3 regions of the Pseudarthrobacter sp. genome follow, and region 3 is predicted to be linked to each of the others. Evidence: riboswitches for the same ligand, from Rfam matches in the RefSeq annotation. Region 3 holds a riboswitch; each other region holds the start of a gene.
What was found. A riboswitch is a leader RNA that binds a small molecule or an ion and turns the genes downstream of it on or off. The one in region 3 is predicted to bind cyclic di-AMP.
Positions count from the first base shown of each region.

Region 1: linked by a shared signal. The riboswitch ahead of V6M49_RS08935 (hypothetical protein) and the one ahead of V6M49_RS02550 (M23 family metallopeptidase) in region 3 are both predicted to bind cyclic di-AMP.
Region 2: linked by a shared signal. The riboswitch ahead of V6M49_RS03775 (C40 family peptidase) and the one ahead of V6M49_RS02550 (M23 family metallopeptidase) in region 3 are both predicted to bind cyclic di-AMP.

Region 1 covers NZ_JAKFFD010000113.1:6,797-11,257, forward strand. Annotated here, with positions in the region: gene upp (uracil phosphoribosyltransferase) at 1-228, shown strand, start outside; gene V6M49_RS08925 (VOC family protein) at 290-664, shown strand; gene V6M49_RS08930 (HAD-IA family hydrolase) at 722-1,420, shown strand; gene V6M49_RS08935 (hypothetical protein) at 1,482-2,210, opposite strand; cyclic di-AMP (ydaO/yuaA leader) riboswitch at 2,216-2,368, opposite strand; gene V6M49_RS08940 (sensor histidine kinase) at 2,469-4,022, opposite strand; gene V6M49_RS08945 (response regulator transcription factor) at 4,030-4,461, opposite strand, start outside.
Region 2 covers NZ_JAKFFD010000038.1:55,030-59,490, forward strand. Annotated here, with positions in the region: gene V6M49_RS03770 (lytic transglycosylase domain-containing protein) at 22-1,314, opposite strand; cyclic di-AMP (ydaO/yuaA leader) riboswitch at 1,530-1,698, shown strand; gene V6M49_RS03775 (C40 family peptidase) at 1,702-2,553, shown strand; gene V6M49_RS03780 (protein adenylyltransferase SelO) at 2,623-4,086, opposite strand; gene V6M49_RS03785 (dienelactone hydrolase family protein) at 4,143-4,461, opposite strand, start outside.
Region 3 covers NZ_JAKFFD010000028.1:14,873-19,333, reverse strand. Annotated here, with positions in the region: gene V6M49_RS02560 (NlpC/P60 family protein) at 1-729, opposite strand, end outside; gene V6M49_RS02555 (C40 family peptidase) at 901-1,575, opposite strand; cyclic di-AMP (ydaO/yuaA leader) riboswitch at 1,646-1,808, opposite strand; gene V6M49_RS02550 (M23 family metallopeptidase) at 1,957-2,781, opposite strand; cyclic di-AMP (ydaO/yuaA leader) riboswitch at 2,785-3,003, opposite strand; gene V6M49_RS02545 (metal-dependent transcriptional regulator) at 3,170-3,865, opposite strand; gene serC (phosphoserine transaminase) at 4,143-4,461, shown strand, end outside.

The DNA.
Region 1 (4,461 bases), on a different contig from region 3:
GGAACCCTGCGCGAAGCCATCAAGTTCCTGTTCAAGCGCGGCGCCTCAGACGTCACGTGCATTTGCCTCCTGGCCGCGCCGGAAGGCCTGGCCAAGCTCGAAGAGGAACTGGCCGAGGCCAACGTGACCATCGTGCTGGCTTCCATTGACGAACGGCTCGACGAGAAGTCCTACATCGTTCCCGGGCTCGGCGACGCCGGCGACCGCCTGTACGGCATCGCCGGCTAGTACGGGCTGCTCCAGAATGTAAGTCTTCCGCTTTCCTGCCGCCGCCGTTAGCCTGTGGCGCATGGACTGGAAACTTGAACTCGTTTTTGTGCCCGTATCCGACGTGGACCGGGCCAAGGATTTCTATGTCAACAAAGTTGGATTCAACCCGGATTTCGACGAGCGGCCCATGGATGGCATTCGTTTCGTCCAGCTGACCCCGCCGGGATCCGCCTGCTCCATTTGTATTGGCGAGGGCCTCAATGACGCCCCTCCGGGCACAGCCCCAAGCCTGCAGATGGTGGTCAGCGACATCCAGGCTGCCCACGACCACCTCAAGGGCAACGGTGTGGAGGTCAGCGACATCGACATCCAGGACTGGGGGCACTTCGTCTACTTCGCGGATCCCGACGGAAACAAGTGGGCGGTGCAGTACATCCCGGGCCGTGACGCCTGAGGGCGGCGCCCGGGTCGCGACGCCTGAGCCGGTAACGCCTAAGGCAAAATAGGCAGCATGAACATCCCCACACCTACCGCCACACGAGCACCTGCCGCCGCACGAACACTGACCTGCCGGGCCGTCCTTTTCGATATGGACGGCACACTGGTGGACTCCACGGCAGTAGTGGAGGAGGTCTGGGGAGAATTCGCGGCCCGGTACGGCCTGGACATCGCCGAAATCCTGCGCACTTCGCACGGCGTCCAGGCTGCCGATACCGTGCGCCGTTTCGCGCCGGCGGGAGCGGACGTCGCGGCCCTCACCGAGGAACTGGGTGCGATGGAACGGGTGCGGACGGCCGGTATCATCGCGTTGCCGGGGGCTGCCGACCTGCTTCGCAGCCTCCCGGCCCAGGCAGTGGCGCTGGTGACTTCAGCGGACAGGACCCTGGCAGACATCCGCATGGACGCTGCCGGGCTGGACATGCCGGCCACGGCCGTGACGGCGGACCTGGTCACACGGGGCAAGCCGCACCCGGAAGGCTATCTGATGGCCGCCGGGCTGCTGGGCGTGAAACCGGATGACGCCGTGGTGTTCGAGGATGCGCCCGCCGGAATCGCGGCAGGCGTTGCTGCGGGTATCCGGACGGTGGCCGTGGGTCCGAATGCGGGCGAATTGCCAGCAGGCGTGCTGCATATCGCGGATTACCGTGCCGTGACGGCCTCCGTGGAAACGGACGCCGCGGGACGGCAGCTCATTTCTTTCCGGCTTTGACTCTTTCCGGCTTTGACGCCGGCGGATCACTTTCGTGATCCGCCGGCGCCGCTCGGTCGGCCTAGTACCAGTTGTGCGACAGGTGGAAGTTCAGCGCCCCGCACGGTGACTGGTAGCGCTCCTGGATGTAGTTCAGGCCCCAGTTGATCTGCGTGCGGTAGTTGGTGATGTAGTCCGCACCGGCGCTAGCCATCTTCTCAGCAGGCAATGACTGGACGATGCCGTACGCGCCGCTGCTGGCGTTGGTGGCCGTGGTGGTCCAGTCGGATTCCTTGGTCCACAGCGTCTGCAGGCACTGCATCTGGTCAGCGGACCAGCCGTACGTCGCCAGCTGGCCAGCAGCGTAGGCCTGCGCTCCTGCGGGGTCGTTGACTGCCACAACAGGCGCGGGCGCAGGTTCCGGGGCCGGAGCCGGAGCGGGCTCCGGGACCGGGGCAGGTGCCGGTTCGGCGGCCTGGGGCGCGACGTTGATCTCGGCCGGCGCAGCTTCCGGGGAGGCCGGGGGCTGGATCTCGGCTGTCTCGAAGCTCAGCTTCGACTGGGCGCTGGCTTGTTCGGCGGCCTGGTCCGCGCTGGCCGCAAGCGACGCAGACTCGGAAGCGTGTGCCGCGGCGCTGACGCCGACCAGCAGGGCGCACGCCGTCGCGAACACCGCGACGCGCTGGCCCACGGAGGGAATCCGCGCGGCCTTGGACAATGGGGACATAGCTGCACCGAAGCGCGTCTGCTTGCGGTGGCTGTGGGACTTTGTGTCGCCCTGCGGGCGCGTTTGTACCTTGAATTCAGACATGATGGATCGCCTCTCACACCTGCGGAGTTAGCTGTCGGGTTCGGATGAGGGCATCCGGCCACACGGCACAATCACGTGTTGGCTTAACCCCAAAGGGCACTTGGTGCCCGGGACGGTGGGTCCCCCGCCTCTGCCTCTGAAAACGGAATCCGGGAAGCGGCAGAGCTTGGCGTCATCCGGATATGCGGCCCAAACGGGAACCACACGTCATCGACGCTACAGGAGCTGGAACCTTAAGTCACATTTTGGTAACGGGAATCACGGCGATGGTGTGTCGCCTTGCTGCGCTCGGGCGTCAGTGGGTTGCGCCAGCGCGCCGGCAGGGAAGAGCAATGCGAACTCCGTCCGTCCGGCCCGTGATGTCACTTCCACGCTCCCGCCATGGGCCTCCATGATCGACTGGACAATGGCCAGGCCCAAGCCACTTGTGCCTTCGGACGCCCCGGCGCCCGAGGCCGGCGCCGTACCCTTGCGCGCCGCGTCTGCGCGGGCAAACCGGGAGAAAACGTGGTCAACGAACTCCGCAGGGATGCCCCCGCCGTCGTCCGTTACCGTCACCGCTGCGCCGCCATTGGCAGACTTCGTGACAGCGGTGACCACGGTGGTTCCCGGCGGCGTGTGCTTGCGCGCATTGGATAGCAGGTTGACAAGCACCTGACGCAGTTGGGATGCATCACCCGTGACGGCGAGCGGCTCGTCAGGCAGTTCAAGGCGCCATTGGTGGTCCGGGGCGATGACCTTCTCGTCACTGACGGTTTCGATCACGAGTTGTGTGAGGTCAACTTCGCTGAGCTTCAGGGGCTGGCCCTCATCGAGCCGGGCGAGCAGGAGCAGATCCTCCACCAGGGTGGTCATGCGTTCGGACTGGCTTTGGACCCGGGCCAGGGATTTCCGGCCGTCCGGCGTGAAGTCCTCGGTCATCCGCATCAGCTCCGTGTACCCGCGGATGGCGGTCAGCGGGGTGCGCAGCTCATGGGAAGCGTCGGCAACGAACTGCCGCACCTTGGTCTCGCTCCGCTGCCGCGCCTCGAGGGCACTGGCGACGTTGTCCAGCATCAGGTTCAGGGCGTGCCCTACGCTGCCCACTTCGGTTCCGGGGTTGGAGTTCGACGGCGGGACGCGCACCGCGAGTGCCACCTCGCCCGCGTCCAGCCGGAGCCGGGCCACCCGGGTTGCCACCTCGGAAAGCTGCTCCAGCGGCTTCATGGTGCGCCGGATCAGCACTGTTCCTGCCAGTCCGATCAGCGCCAGGCCGCCCAAGGAGACAAACACAAAGGTCCACACCAGCGATGCCAGCGTGCTCTCCTTGGCGGCGAGCGGAAGGCCCGTGACAAGGACATCGCCGTAGCCGGTTTGGACGGCCACAATCCGGTAATCCCCGTTGGACAGCGAGCGGTTCACGGGGATGCCGTTCTGCGTCAGCGCCAGCAGGGTCTGCTTGTCCTCGGAGTCGAGGGGTAGGCGTGTGGTGTCCGAGTCCAGGAAACCGCCACTGGGGATCTGGCCGTTCAGGATCCGCGCATTCAGCGTTCCGACACTCTGCCCGCGGGAGTCAAGCGGGTCCGGCCTGCCGTTGAATCCGCCCAGGGGCGGGCGGCCCGGACCGTTCGAGAGTTTGGCGGCCTGGCTCAGCTGTTCATCCAGCTGACCCGTGAGAAAGGAATCCATGGAGGCGTAACTGAACAGCCCCACGGCGCCGCAGATGGCCACCAGCAGGGCCATGGCCAACAGGATCAGGCGCGTGCGCAGATGCCAGGTGTCCGGTTTCAGCCAGCTCCGGGCTGGTGCTGGGGTTGCTCGCGGCGAGGACATGGAGCTGTTACTCAGCCGGTTTGATGACGTAGCCGGCGCCCCGCACGGTATGGATCATGGGCGGGTGCAAGGCATCCACTTTCTTGCGCAGGTAGGAGATGTAGAGCTCCACAATGTTGGCCTGGCCGCCGAAGTCATAGTTCCAGACGCGGTCCAGGATCTGGGCTTTGCTGATGACGCGTTTGGGGTTCTCCATGAGGTACCGGAGCAGCTCGAACTGGGTGGCGGTGAGCTGGAGGGCGTCGCCCGCACGGGTCACTTCGCGGGTGTCGATGTTGAGGACAAGATCGCCCACCACAAGTTCGGCAGTGTCCATCGCGGCAACGCCGGAGCGCTGGACAAGGCGGTGCAGCCGCAGCAGGACCTCTTCCATACTGAACGGCTTGGTCACGTAGTCGTCCCCGCCGGCCGCCAGGCCCACGATCCTGTCCTGGACGGC
Region 2 (4,461 bases), on a different contig from region 3:
GCGGCTGCCGTCCCCCGCAAGTCAGTACCAGTTGTTGGCCACGGAATGGTTCCACGCGCCGCACGGTGACCCGTAGCGGTCAGCGATATAGGACAGGCCCCAATTGACCTGGGTCCGGTAGCTCGTGAGCCAGTCGCTGCCGGCGCTGGCATACTTGCTGGCCGGCAGCGACTGGGCGATCCCGTATGCGCCCGAGTACGGGTTGGTGGCAGTGGTCAGCCAGTTCGACTCCTTGGTCCACAGCGACGCCAGGCACGGAAACTGGTCCTGGCCCCAGCCGTAGGCGCCGAGCTGCCCGGCCGCGTAGTTCTTGGCGCCCGCGGGGTCGTTGACAGCGCCTCCCGGAACGGAAGGCACGACGACGACGGGCGGCGGGACCGGCGTCGGGCTCGGGACCGGAGGCGGGGCGGGCACGCCCGGTACAGCAGGCGGGGCCGGAGCCGGTTTCTGTGCAGCGGCAAGGGCCGCCGCCTTGGCTGCCGCCTCCGCCTGTTGGCGTGCCTGTTCCTGCGCCGCGGCCCGCTTGGCGGCCTGCGCCGTTTCATACGCGGCCAAGGCCACCTGGCCCTGCCGGAACTCCCCCTCCACGGCAGCCGTGGTCCCTTTGAGGGAGGCCAGCTGCGCGGTCAGTTCCAGGCCGTGCTCCTGCTGCTCCGCGATCTGCCGGGACATGGCCTGCTGGGCGGATTGGGCGGCGTCGAGCTTGGTTCTGGCCTCGCCGGACAGGCGCTCGCGCTCGGCCCTGGCCGCCTGCTCCTGATCGGCCAGGGCACGGGAAATGCGTTCGGCGCTTGCAGATTTGTTGACCAGGGCCGCAGTCTTATCGCTGACGATCTGGACGATATTCAGGCCGTGGATGCTGTTGTTCTGCACGGCGTCGAGGGCAACGAAGAAACCCATGTTGGTTCCACCGGTCTTGTACGATTGGGCCGCCAGAGCACCGATTTCCTTCTTGTACTGTCCCAGTTCGGCCGCGGCGCGTGCCGTCTGGGCCGTGAGTGCGTCCACAGTGGAAGTGGCGGCCTGAAGTGCCGCTTCGGCCTTGGCGTACTCCGCGGCGGACGTTACGGCCGCATTGCCCAGCGCCTCTGCTTCAGCCTGGAGTCCGCCCAGCAGCCCGTTGATCCTGGTGACTTCTGCCGCTTTGCCGGCCTCGCTTTTCTTGGCGTTCTGCACGTCTTGCCACGAGGGATACCCGCCGGGCGGCGCGTCGTCGTCGGCATGCGAGGGAAGCAGCGCAGCCGACCCCACCAGGGCGACCGCCAGCAGGCCGGCGAGGGCGGGCAGCCGCATTTTTTGAACAATCCGGGACATAGTTGGTGAGCTTACCGGGCATATACGGATTACGGGGCCTGACCTGCAACATCGTTACCGAGGAGGGAGGGAATCCGAGATGAAGCGCGGGTGGATTTCACGCCTACATTCCGTTACCGGAATGTGACATTGCCGATAACTGGAAGTTATGGTCAAACGGTGGCCCGGCTCAAGCCGGGACATTCCCGCCAGTATGCCGAGCCCTGCCGCTGACCGGGATCCAGTCGCTTTCCAGCTGGCAGGGACGGGGGAACCACGTTTCCACGGCTTTTCGAAGCCTTGGGGTTAAGTCGGTATCGCTCCGTCCCGTGCGGCGGCGCTACCGGCCGGGTATCTCCGACCCGAACCCGACAGCTCACCCCGCAGGCATGGGAGAGGCGATCAACCGTGTCCAAGAATTCCGCTGCCGCACGCCTTCGTGCGGTTCCTGCCCGCTCTACCGTCCTCATTGGCCTGGCCACTGCGGCCAAAACACACCCCCTGACGTTTGGCCGGCCGGCCCTGGTGGCTGTTGCTGCATCCGGCCTGCTGTTCAGCATTGGCGTCCCGGCTCAGGCCGGCGTCCACGGCCCGGACAACTCCGGGACTGCCAACACTCAGGTCCAGACCAGTGCGGCGGCAGCGGCTCCGGCCGCTGTTGCTTCGACTTCCGCTGCAGCAGCCCCCGCCGCGGCCAACGTCCACACAGTCGTTTCGGGTGACACGCTGGGCCAGATTTCCGCCGCCAACGGCGTCCCGCTCAACGACGTCCTTGCCGCCAACGGACTCTCGCTGACCAGCATCATCTACCCCGGCGACCAGATCCTGATCCCTGGTGCCGGCTACACCGCACCGGCTCCCGCAGCGTCTCCCGCGGCGGCGCCGGCCTCCCCCACCAACACCGGCATAAGGCTGGCCTCAACGTCCGCACCGGCGGCCCAGGCTCCGGCCGGCTCGCTCGGCGCGGCCATCCTGGCTTCCGCCAACTCCCAGCTCGGCATCCAGCAGGACTGCACCGCCATGGTGGAGAAGGCGCTGCGCTCGGTGGGTAAAAGCGTGGGTGACCTGGCTCCCGGCCAGTTCTTCCAGTACGGCCCGGTGGTGGGCACACCGGCCGCAGGGGACCTGGTCATCACGGCCGGCCATGTGGGCGTCTACGCCGGCAACGGCCAGGTTGTCAGTGGCGGGGTGGACGGTTACAAAACCGAAGTGCACTCGATCAGCTGGCTCGCCGGAGCGTCCTTCGTCCGCGTAGCGTGATCCGACCATGCTCGACGGCGGCGGGCGGCACCCAGCCCCGCGCCGCCGTCGTCCATCCCTGGTGTTCTCTCAGGTCCCGCAGAAGGTCCGATAGCTCCCGAAGTCTTCAGGGGCGGGGCCGGCGTAGCGTTCCAGCCCGGGGCGCTGCGTGTACGGATCGGCCAGGACGTCCACCAACCGGTTGAATGGGTCCAGGTCGCCGGCGATAGCCGAGTCCAGAGCCTCTTCAACCAGGTGGTTCCTGGGGATGTAGACGGGGTTGACCCGGTCCATCAGGTCCGCGTCCGGCGCCAGGGCCAGCCACCGTGCGGCCCAGGCGTCGAAGGCTTCGGGGTTCGCAAACATGGACCGCGTAGTTTCCGGCGTACCGCGGGCCGCCGAGCCGAGGCCCCGGAAGAAGGAGGTGTAATCCACCTGGCCTTCCTGGAGCAGCGCCAGCACGCCGTCCACCAGGGACGACGCGACGTCGTCGTGCGTGTCCGGGCGCAGCCCAAGCTTGGACTTCATGCCTGCCGACCAGGCAACGCTGTACAGGGCGCGGAAGCCGCCGAGGGATTCAACGGCGAGCGCCACGGCCTGGTCCTGGTCTTCATGGAGCAGGGGCAGGAGTGCTTCAGCGAGCCGGGTGAGGTTCCATTCGGCGATGACCGGCTGGTTGGCGTAGGCGTAGCGCCCGTCCGCGTCGATGGAGCTGTAGACCGCGCCGGGGTTGAACGCGTCCATAAAAGCGCAGGGACCGTAGTCGATGGTCTCGCCGGAGATGGCCATGTTGTCGGTGTTCATCACGCCATGGACGAAGCCCACCAGCATCCATTGCGCCACCAGGGACGCCTGCGCGGCTATGACCGCCTCGAAGAACGCGAGATAGGGCTTGTCGGCAAGCGCCGCGTCCGGGTAGTGGCGGCTGATGGCATGATCCGCCAGACGGCTCAGAAGGTCCGCCTCGCCGTTGACGCGGGCGAACTGGAAGCTGCCGACCCGCAGGTGGCTGCTGGCCACCCGGGTGAGCACGGCCCCGGGCAGCATCGTTTCGCGGCGGACGGGCCGGCCCGTGGCCACCACGGCGAGGGACCTCGTGGTGGGGATGGCCATGGCGTGCATGGCTTCGCTGACGATGTACTCGCGCAGCATGGGACCGACGACGGCGAGACCGTCACCCGCGCGGGCGAACGGTGTCCGGCCGGAGCCCTTGAGGTGGATGTCCCGAAGCTGCCCGTGGATGTCCGTGACCTCCCCCAGCAGGAGGGCCCGCCCGTCGCCGAGCAGGGGTGAGTAGCCGCCGAACTGGTGGCCGGCATAGGCCTGGGCCACGGGTGTGGCACCGTCAGGAATCTGGTTGCCGATGAGCAGCCGCGTCCCCTCGGGCGTCCGCAGCCAGGACGGGTCGAAGCCCAGCTCGGTGGCCAACGGCTCGTTCAGGACCAGCAGCTGCGGGTCAGGTGCTTCCTCCGCCTGCCAGGGAACCGCCAGCTCCCCGAGTTCGCGGGCGAAACGCCCGCCGAAGGTGAGCGTTAGTGGGATTGCGGTGCTCATGCTTCAAGACTACCCGTGGCAGGACAGCCCAGACCGCGGCGGATCAGACGTGCTGCTCAGACGTGCTGTCCGAACCAGGCGAGGGTGTCGTTCCAGGCAGCCGTGGCTTGGGTTTCGTTGTAGCGCTCGCCGGTGTCGTTGTGGAAGGCATGGTCGACGCCGGGGTAGACGGTGATCTGGTGGCGGACCCCGGCAGCCACCAAGGCGTCACGAAGGGCGGGCATCGCGCCGGTGATCCGCTGGTCGCGTTCGGCATACACACCGAACGCCGCAGCCTTGATGGCCGGCACCTTGTTCAGGTCCGGCGCCGGCCCATAGAACGCGGCGGTGGCCTTCAGTCCGGCCAGCTCGGTTGCCGCCTGCCACGTGATGCCG
Region 3 (4,461 bases):
GACCGGTCCTGAGCCAACATTGGCGCTGAATACAACGGTCTGGTTGCCGTTGTAACCGCCGTGGACTGCCTGACCGTTGCCGGCGTATACGGCGATGTGGGCCATGCCCGCGCCGCCGTCGGCGTAGTAGATCAGATCGCCGGGCTGGGCCTCGGCGGCGCTCACGGTCTTACCCAGGGACAGGTAGCCGGCGGGCCAGCCGTGGTAGTTGATGCCCACGGCGGCCAGGGCGTTGGTCACCAGCATGGTGCAGTCCTGGCTGACGCCGAGCTGTGCGTAAGCAGCGGACAGGATGGCAGCACCCTTGCCGCTGGCGGCGACCGGAGCCGAGGGAGCAGCCGGAGTGGCCGACGCTACCGTGATGGTTGCCGCGGCCTTGGCCGGAGCCGGAGCTTCAACAACCGGCTCGGGAGCCTCAACCGGAGCGGGCGTGGTGGTCACGGCCGGCTTCTCGTAGGAGATGGCAATGGTGGAAGCAGCGGAAATGATGGCCGGAGCGGAAACCTCAGCCTCAAGGTTCGAAGCGGAAGCACCTTCGTGCTGGACTCCGGTGTCTGCCGCGTTCGCGGCGATACCACTGGTCAGGACAAGGCCGGAAGCAGCAGCGATAACCGCAGCCTGGCGGCCCATGCCGCCGGCGTTGTCGCCGACAGCCTTGGCAATGACAGCCAGCGAGTTGGTCTTGGTGACCTCGGCGCGGTGCCGTGCAACAGTTGCACGTGTAGTCATTAATTTCTCTCTTTCGTTTTCCTCAGGACCGCGTAGGCAGTCCAAGGGCGTTGGAGGCGCCGGCATCTTGGGGGTACGCCGGCACATCCCGAACGGGGATTTAGCGAAAAGTCTCCAGCGAAGAATCGGTTCCGGCAGCACAGGGCTGCAGGAACTGCTGGATTGCAGGAACTACGGGGCCAGCGTGAAGAAGGATCCGCCGCCCGTGGATGCCACGGAGTGGAGCAGCGTGCCCTGTGACGGGTTCAGTGCGCTGATCATCATGCCGTTGCCGACGTAAATGCCAACGTGGGCGCCGCCATTCTGCATGACCAGGTCACCGGGAGCCGGTGTGGCGGTGGGCCGCATGGCCGTCCAGGCATTGGTGCGGGGAATGCTGATGCCGGCCTGGGCGTAGACCCACTGCGTGAAGCCGGAGCAGTCCCAGCCGTTGGGAGTGGTGCCGCCCCAGAGGTAGGGGTGACCGATACCGGTGTAGGCAAGTGCTGCCAGACCCGAAGCAGCAGCAGAGGAGACAGTGTCAGCGAGCTTGGAGGCCGCGGCCTCGGTTGCGGCAGCACCCTGAGCCCCGGTTTCGGAAGCCGTGGACTGCGCGCGGACCCTCTCAACCTTCGGCGCCGGCGTCGTCTTGATGACGGGGCGTTCGAAGGAAACGGTAGCCGTGGGCGCGGCAGTGACGGCAAGTGCCGTCTGCGCGGAACCGGACTCGGTAGAGGCGGAAACGCCGGCGGTGGAATCCGCGGCGTTGGCCGGAAGCCCCATGCTCAGGATCAGACCTGATGCAGCTGCGATAACAGCAGCCTGGCGACCTACGGTCCCGGCATTGGCACTGACGGCCTTGGACACGGAGCCCAAGGGGTTAGTGCGAACCGGTTGTGCGCGGTGACGCGCAGAAGTATGGCGTGAAGACACGAAGGTAGCCTCTCCCAATGCCTGCGAGGTGAGCTGTCGGATTCGGATGGGAGTCACCCGGCCGCGCTGCTTCACAGTGGAAGCTTTGCGACTTAACCCCAAGGCCTTCAGAATCGAAGACCAAAATTGGTTCCCCCGCCCCTGCCAGACGATGTCATGCGAACGGACCTTGAGCGGTGGCAGAGCTAGGCAATCCACTCAAGAACGTCAACTTCGGAAAAGTTGACGCGCTTTAGACGTTACAGGAGTTCCGAGCCAATGTCACATTCAGGTCACGGCATGTTGCTACGATTCGAGAGTTGGCCATCATTTGGGTCAGAGCCAGCCGGTGGGGTCGACGACTTCGCCATTGATCTGGACCTCGAAGTGGAGGTGGCAGCCCGTGGACGCGCCCGTGGTGCCGCTGAGGGCAACCACGTCGCCGCGGCTGACCGTCTGGCCTACCTTGACGCTGGCGGAGGAGAGGTGGTTGTAGGTGGTTTCAAGGCCATTGCCGTGATCCACCACCACGCGGTTGCCACCGCCGTACTGGTGCCAGCCAACGAAGGTCACGGTGCCGCTGGCAGCGGCCATGACGGAGGTTCCGCACTGTGCCACGTAGTCCTGGCCGCGGTGGAAGTCGCCGGAGCCGCCGGTGATGGGACTGACCCGGAACCCGAAGGGTGAGGCCGTAACCAGCTGGGCCAGCGGCGAGCCAAGGCTTCCGGCAGAGGCGGCGCGGGTAATGGATCCCGCGGACTGGGCGCTCAACAGCTGCTTCAGCTTGCCGTCGGGATCACCCTGGGTCACCACGGACGAGCGGCTGAAATCAATTTGGGCGGCGGCTTCGGCGGTCACTTCGGGCTGCGGAGCAGCGGAAACGGCTAATGCAGCCTGGCCGGGTGCCGGAGTGGCCATCACGGGGCCGGTCACAGGAACCGTCACAGTGAGAGCCAGGCCTGTTGCTGCCAGGGCGATGCCGGCCTTCTGGCCGAGGCCACTGGCGGCGGCGAAATCCGTCATCTGCCGGAAGGGTCCCCGGCGGCGGCGGGCTTCCCGCTGTGGGTCGCGGGGCCTCTCCGCGCTGAAATCCTCGGCCACTCTGGGCGCCGAGGCGGGACCCACCGCGCGACGGCGGCCCCTGGAGTATTGCGTGGTCAAGAATGTTCCTCTCTGGGTAGCCTGCGAAGTTAGCTGTCGGATTCGGGTCAGAGAGTTCAAAGACCCGGTCCGCCGTGACAAGCACTTGGCGCAGAGATATCCCGTGAGGATCCTTCGCTGGAAGAGGCTTGCTGCTGACGGACTTAACCCCAAGGCAGTCTTACGACTGCCGGTTGTGGTTCCCCCGCCTCTGCCAGTTGGTGACTGATGCACCTGATCCGCTGGCAGAGCTCGGCTCCGGATCAGGTAACGCTTTTGTATCGACGCTGAGTTTCAACTATAGGTGATTAACTTGGACAGTAACAATTCCGTTACCTTTGCGGAACCTTGCGTCGCTGCGCTATGGAACGGCCCCACGCGCGGCCCCACACGGCGGACCGCCTTCCCGTCAGCTGACGGAAACGAAGACGTGGGATGCCACTTCCGGGGGCAGCTCGAGCGCCCCTTCGATTCCCGGAACGCGCACCGAAATGTACTCCCCTACGCGCTCCAGGGACACCGTGGCACCGGGCCTGATCCCGCCTTCATCCAACTGGACCAGCAGCTCAGGTTCCACCTGGATGGGCTCAGCCAGCCGGCTGACTGTCACGTTCGACGCTGGCCCGTAGCCCTGCATCGCATCCAGGAGATTAATCACACCGGCGTCTGGGAGCGCGGGCGCCGGCCCGCCCAGGGCGGCCAGCCCGGGGATGGGGTTGCCGTACGGAGACTCGGTGGGGTGGTTGAGCAATTCGTAGATGCGCTGCTCTACGCGTTCGCTCATCACATGCTCCCAGCGGCACGCTTCATCGTGGACATAGGCCCAGTCCAGGCCAATCACATCCGCCAGGAGCCGTTCCGCGAGCCTGTGCTTGCGCATCACTTCCGTAGCGCGTTTCCGCCCGGCTTCCGTGAGCTCCAGGTGGCGGTCTCCGGAGACCACGACCAGTCCGTCGCGTTCCATCCGGCCGATGGTTTGGGACACCGTGGGTCCGGAATGCCGCAGCCGTTCGGCGATGCGTGCGCGAAGAGCAACGATGTTCTCTTCTTCAAGCTCCAAAATGGTCCGAAGATACATCTCCGTAGTATCGATCAGATCCGTCATCCAGCTCAGCTCCTCGAGCGCAGTACCTTGCGTTGTCCCACCGTATCGCGTCCCGCTCAGCGGCGAGGTCCGCTAAAAAGCTTAGCCTATTTTGAATTTGTCTGGATAATGCCCGGGCGGAGACAAAGAGTCTCATTGGCCGGACTATGACGGCCCCGGTTCCCCGCCCAATCGAGGGTTCAGGCAGAATAAGGGAGGTCCTTATGCAGTCACCGCCGACTACCGGCCACCCCACCGCCCGGACGTGAGCCACGTCCATGCCGAAATTGGAGCCCCCGTGAGCGAAACCAGCATCACTATTCCCGCCGACCTCCTGCCAAAGGATGGACGGTTCGGCGCAGGACCCTCCAAGGTCAGGCCGGAGCAGCTCGAAGCGCTCTCAGCGGCGTCCAAGACCATCCTGGGCACCTCCCACCGCCAGGCTCCGGTCAAGAACCTCGTGGGCTCCGTCCGTGAAGGCCTCAGCCAGTTCTTCCGCGCCCCCGAAGGCTACGAAGTGGTCCTCGGCGTCGGCGGCTCCACCGCTTTCTGGGACGTCGCCAGCTTCGGCCTGGTGGAAAAGAAGGCCCAGCACCTGTCCTTCGGCGAGTTCGGCT